Regions from separate parts of the Lysinibacillus sp. SGAir0095 genome, predicted to be linked through region 1. Evidence: riboswitches for the same ligand, from Rfam matches in the RefSeq annotation. Region 1 holds a riboswitch; the other holds the start of a gene.

What was found. Region 1 has a riboswitch for cobalamin ahead of C1N55_RS04080 (FecCD family ABC transporter permease). Riboswitches for the same ligand answer to the same signal wherever they lie in the genome.
Region 2: another riboswitch for cobalamin. It lies ahead of C1N55_RS12230 (hypothetical protein); the one in region 1 lies ahead of C1N55_RS04080 (FecCD family ABC transporter permease).

Annotation. Positions count from the first base shown of each region.
Region 1 is NZ_CP028083.1:798,224-801,384, reverse strand. It holds gene C1N55_RS04085 (adenosylcobinamide amidohydrolase) at 1-279, opposite strand, end outside; gene C1N55_RS04080 (FecCD family ABC transporter permease) at 284-1,267, opposite strand; cobalamin riboswitch at 1,461-1,655, opposite strand; gene C1N55_RS04075 (acyl-CoA dehydrogenase family protein) at 1,749-2,939, opposite strand; gene C1N55_RS04070 (acyl-CoA dehydrogenase family protein) at 3,087-3,161, opposite strand, start outside.
Region 2 is NZ_CP028083.1:2,481,213-2,484,373, reverse strand. It holds gene C1N55_RS12240 (metal ABC transporter permease) at 1-598, shown strand, start outside; gene C1N55_RS12235 (Fur family transcriptional regulator) at 595-1,005, shown strand; cobalamin riboswitch at 1,089-1,268, shown strand; gene C1N55_RS12230 (hypothetical protein) at 1,432-1,983, shown strand; gene C1N55_RS12225 (ABC transporter substrate-binding protein) at 1,980-2,936, shown strand; gene C1N55_RS12220 (bifunctional adenosylcobinamide kinase/adenosylcobinamide-phosphate guanylyltransferase) at 3,033-3,161, shown strand, end outside.

The sequences.
Region 1 (3,161 bases):
ACGAACTGTACTCGAAAAGGCTGTTGCATGTAGTTGAGGTAAGATCGTCATTTTTCTTGCTAACTCACGAGTTGAGTATTCACCTATTTCTGCTCCATCTATGTGGACCGTTCCAAAAGTAGGACTCATTATGCCACTGATTACCTTTAATAAGGTTGACTTTCCGCATCCATTTGGTCCTAGAATTCCAACCATTTTGCCTTTTTCTACTTGAAATGTAATATTTGATAGAATGGGGGTTGCTCCGTAACCACCTGAAATATTTTGAACCTGTAGCATATCTTCACCCCCTGCTTCTTCGTTGTTTAAAGAAGATATATGAAAAGACAGGTGCGCCAATAAAGGCTGTAATCACACCAATTGGCAATTCTGATGGTGTGATAATCGTCCTAGAGACCAGATCACAAATAATCAACAGACTTGCTCCATTTAAAAAGGATAAGGTCAATAAATGACGATGATCCGTTCCCCAAAGCATACGCGTCATATGAGGAACGACTAACCCAACAAAGCCAATGGTACCAGATACTGCAACTGCGGCTCCCGTAAGCATCGAACCTCCAGTTAAAATCGCATACTTCCTAAACTTTACGTTTACACCCAAGGCCTGTGCTCGTTCATCACCATACATCATTGCATTTAATTCTCTTCGGTTAAGCCACAAAAGTATGACCCCAATCAAAACAAAGGGCAAAATCATTTGGACATATGGCCATCCACGCATAGATACACTGCCAAGTAACCAGCTTGTAATTTCACGTAGCTGTTGGCCAGTAAGCGCAATCATTAACGAAATACACGATCCCAAAAATGAACTGAATATTACTCCAGTTAAAATAAGTGTTTCCATTTTCATGGAGCGATCGATGAAACGGGCAAAGGTTAATACGAGAAGCATCGTCAAAAATGCCCCAACCATGCCGAAAAGTGGCAGGGTGTATGTCCCTATTACAGGTATTGAAAGACTAAAGAAAATTGTTGCCACTGCACCAACAGAAGCTCCTGAAGAAATTCCAAGCGTATATGGATCAGCTAAAGGGTTTTTTAGCAACCCTTGAAAGGCTGCCCCTGCAATTGCTAATGAGGCGCCGATCAGACCTGCTAATATAACGCGAGGCATTCGAATGCCCCATAAAATACTGTAAGCACTGGGATTTGTTTCGTCATCCCATAATGTTGAGATGGGGACATCTGCTGAACCAATGGACACCCCAAGCCAAATGCTAACTAACAAAATAACTATTGATGAACTATAAGCAAGCATCATTCTTTTTTTCACAATGTTACCTCAAGACTATTCTTTACATTATTATATTTTTTAGTAGAAATTAAAATCGTTTTTATCATATTGTTTTTCTTGCCATTTCACAAAAATAAAAAGCCTCCCTAGCCAAAATAGGGAGACGGTTCAGTAATTGATATCATTACAATCCTTGTACTCCCCCTATCCTCGTAAGGTGTGAATCTATCATCATAAAGGCAGGTCTCCTGGCTTATGTTCATCGTGCTCCCTTCCTTCCCATTACACACTTCTTGTAACAGTGGATTGCAGGGCCACTCCCATTTACAGTTGCGGGACAGCGTTGGACTTTCACCAACTTCCCTTTTACTCTTTTTGCTAGTCTAGCAAAAAGACCTTTACTACTTATGAAATTATTTCTTTCTATTATACTTTAATTATGGAAAAGAATGTATAAAACTTTCGCTTTCATTGCTTGATGAAAAACAAAGCCTCCTAATCTATCGTATCAGTCATTTTGTTTCAGAACTAATTCAGCTAATTTCTTAATTGTTAAATCATCCATTGGTGGGTTATGGAGACCCGCTCGTACATCACGGTAATAACGCTGAAGCGGATTTGTGCGTTGCAGACTCTTTGCGCCTACAACTCGCATTGCTTTATCCACTACAGTGATGGCAGCATTGGTTACTGTATGTTTAGCCACGTTTACTGCATTGACAATTACTTCACCTTCCGCTACCGTTAACGTTCTACCATTTTGTTCTCTATTTTTTAAATCCACATAGCTTTGTGCTGCACCATACAAAGCGAAGCGTGCTTTAGCTAGCTCCAGTTCAATTTCTCCAAGTAACGCTTGAACATTCGGTAATGATGCAATTGTTCCTTGAATGCTATTTGGTGAATGGGTATTTGCAAATTGTATGGCATAATCACGTGCTGCCTGTGCAATTCCTAAGTATGTTGCAGGAATGACCAGTAGCCACCCATTCAATTTAAAGCCAGTCGTATAGTTAGGAACTTCAACTAGATCTGATTCTTCTAATTGCACTTCACTTAATACAAAATCATGACTACCTGTTCCCCGCATCGCAATAACATCCCACGTCTCTTCAATAGTAATACCTGGTGTATCTTTATGTATTAAGAAGAAACCGATTTTTTCCTCTTCCTCAATCCATGCCGAGGTTAAAAAGTAATCTAGCTCGGGTAATCCAGTTGTATAACTTTTACGTCCAGTAATTACCCACTTGTCACCATTTCGTTTTGCTGTAGTTCCAGGACGCCCTCCTCGAATGGGGCTACCTGTTGCTGCTTCACTTACCGCCCTATTGATGATTGCGCCTTTTTCTACCGCTTTAGCAAAGTTCTCTAGTTTCACAGGTTCCCAGTATTTATTTTCAAATAACTCACCTACCGTTAATACCGTCCAACCTATGGAAAGTGCAGTACTTCCGTCGTAGCTCGCCAGTGTTTCCTGTATTAAAATCGCATCATAAACACTAAAACCCTCTCCCCCTAATTCTTTTGGTAGAGTAATTTTTGTATAGCCAATTTCTCTTAGCTTCTGTATATGTTCATGAGGAAAGACAGATTGCTCATCAATTTGTTGGGCATTGTTTTTAAATTCCTCTTTTAAGGATGCCAATTTTTCTAACCATTTCCTTTGTTCCTCCGTTTTAATAAATAGACTTTTCAAATGATCATCTCCTCATTTAACGAAATCCGTACTACATCATACAGCCATTTTACTTTTTGGATCTTCCATCCGTCAATTCTTACTAACTTAATATGAATTATAAAATGAAAAAGAGCGCCATTTCAAAATGGAGCTCTCTTTTTAATATTAGATTATTTCATGAAAGTATTGGACCGTAATCATTGGATCACCTAGTTTACGCAGCTTCCAAGTTTCTTCTAG
Region 2 (3,161 bases), 1.7 Mb from region 1:
CAGACTATATAAACACTATGAAGAGCTCGCTATTCCGATTATTATGTCTGCAGGTATTGGTCTAACTGCGATTTTTGTATCTCTTGCAAGTGGCTTTAATACAGACTTAATGAGCTATTTATTTGGTTCGGTTTCGGCAGTATCAAGACAGGACTTATGGGTTGTAGTGAGTATTGCTATTGTAGTTATCTTATTTATATTCTTATTTTTCAAAGAAATGTTTGTCCTTGCTTTTGATGAAGAATATGCAAATGCTAGTGGACTGCCTGCAAAATGGATTCATTTCTTATTTATGCTGGTAGTTGCTTTAGTGATAGCTGCAAGCATGCGAATTGTTGGAATTCTTTTAGTTTCATCATTAATTACACTACCTGTTGCAGCCAGTATGCGGATTGCCAAAGGATTTAAACAAACAATTATTTATTCAATCCTCTTTGGTGAAGCCGCTGTTATCATCGGATTAGCAAGCGCTTACTACTTAAATCTGGCACCAGGTGGTACAATTGTTGTAACCTCTATATTAATTTTATTGATTGTCATCCTTGTTAAAAAAATTATACTTAAAACAAATGCAAAAGAAAGGGGAGCAGTTAAATGAACCTAACTAAAGCATGGGAAATATTAAAAGAAAACGGCTATAAAAAAACGGATAAACGAGAACTAATATTGAATATGTTCGAAGAGACTGATAAATATTTAACTGCAAAGGATCTCTTATCTGTATTGAAGAAGGACTTTCCTGGAATGAGCTTCGATACGATTTATCGCAATTTAGCTACTTTTGTTGATCTTGGTATATTAGAAGAAACTGAGTTAAGTGGTGAAAGAAATTTCCGTATGCAATGCGAATCTGATCACCATCATCATCACTTTATTTGTATGGAATGTGGGAACGTTAAAGAAATCTCGATTTGTCCAATGGAGATGCTGAACGAAAAACTTCCGGGATATACGATTGAGGCGCACAAATTCGAAATCTATGGAAAATGCTTAGGTTGTAGTTAAGCATTATAATCTATTACTAAATTCTACTGAAAAATTTAAATACTATTATTTTGAAAAATATGTTATATTGCTGTTAAGTGAATACTGTTTGCAAAGAAAGAGATGCGTATGAACGCTTAATAGGGAATTCGGTAAAAAGCCGAAGCTGTATCCGCAACTGTATGTGTTAGTTTCAAGATTTTTGCCACTGTCTATCTAGATGGGAAGGCTCTTTGAAATGCTATGCACAAGCCAGGAGACCTATCTTTTTCTGATCGTAAATACCCTCTTCGGAATTTAAGAGAATGTACGGCTTAATTTAGTGAATATTTTTATGCAATCTTATTCTGTAATTTTTTGCCATCCATTCTTGTGGATGGCTTTTATAATTTCTCTTGTTGTTTGAATGGGTTATTCACTAAATGTAATTGGATAGGGGGGGTATATATTCGAAAAGATATGCGATTTAGTTGTTATCCATTTATGCGTGAGCAAGGGAGTTTAGTCGATTATGAGATTCGCACAGATTCTCTTACTACACGAATTGGAGCTGTTTTACCAGTTTTACGTGGAGATGAAGCTTGTCGAGTTGTTTATGAGGACTTAGAAGTTATTCAGCCTAATGTTTATCATCTTAACGGCTCTATACGTGGAAAATTAGCGATTTCGGAGGCTGATTTACAAGTCTTGAGTGACCGATATGATTATTATGTTGCCCAAGTTGGGGATGTAATCAAGCAGTTTTTATTGCCTCAAGGCAGTGAAGCGGGTGCCTTACTTCATGTCTGTCGAAGTGAAGCAAAAAAATCATATCGTGCACTCCATAAAGTAAGTGAAGAACGCGAAGTACCAGAAATATTGTTTGATTATTTAGCTCTTCTTGCAAATGTATTTTTTGTAATGGCCGTTTACACAAACTCCAGACAGGGTGTAGATGAGATTCCATTTGTGAGCAAATCCTATCCAATAAAGAAAAAACGAAAAGAGGAAATTCGATGAAATTTTTAGAGAAAAAGTGGATGGCACCATTAGCAATCTCATTATTATTAGTTGGTTGTAATTCTGAAGAACCAGCTAAAAGCGATGATACAGAAGCAAACAAAAACGCTGGGGCAGCTGAAGAATCAGGTCCTTATACAGTCGTTGATGACCGCGGTGTGGAAGTGACTTTTGAGGAAGTACCAGAAAAAATTGTCTCATTACAACCGAGCAATACAGAGATTTTATTTGAGCTTGGAGTAGGGGAGCAAATTATCGGTGCAACAGAATTTGATACATACCCTGAAGAAGCGCTTGAAATAGAACGAATTTCTGATTCAATGACTATCAATACTGAGAGAGTAATTGAAATGCAACCTGATGTTGTTTTTGCCTATACAGTTGGGGAAGAAACGCATATTGAACAATTAGAAAATGCTGGATTGAAGGTTTTTGTTATTCAAACTGCCGCAACAATTGATGATGTTTATGGTGATATCGAGCAAATAGCTGAAGTTTTAAATGTTGAAGAAAAAGCTGATGAAATCGTTTCAGGAATCGAAGAGCAAATTGCGGCGGTTCAAGAAAAAACGGCTTCATTGGATGAAAAGGAAAAAGTATACTTTGAAATCTCACCATCTCCAGATATTTGGTCTGTCGGCTCTGGTACTTTCCAACAAGAGCTTATTGAAGCGGCTGGCGTTGAAAACATATATGCTGATCAGCAAAGTTGGTTTGCAGTTTCAGAAGAGGATTTAATTACCCGTAATCCAGAAGCAATTATTACAACTGTAAATTACAGTGAAGATCCAAAAGGAGAAATTTTAGCTCGTGAAGGATGGTCAAATATTACGGCGGTTCAAAATGAAGAAGTTTATGTATTAAATGCCGATATCCTAGATCGTCCAGGTCCACGAATTGGTGAAGCCATCGAACTAATTGCATCAACAATCTATCCAGAAATTTTTAACTAAAAAGTAGGAGAGCAAATTCTTAATTAGAGTTTGCTCTTTTCGATTTTATCTCTAATAATTACTTTAGCTTATTATTAAATTTTGGAGGAGAGTCTCATGAGTAAAATGATTTTTATTTCAGGTGGTGTTCGGAGCGGAAAAAGTGCATTTGCTGAATGTTATGCTAAAGAGCTATATCACCAATTTGAGCGGACCAACTTGTTTTATATTGCTTCCGGTGTTGCT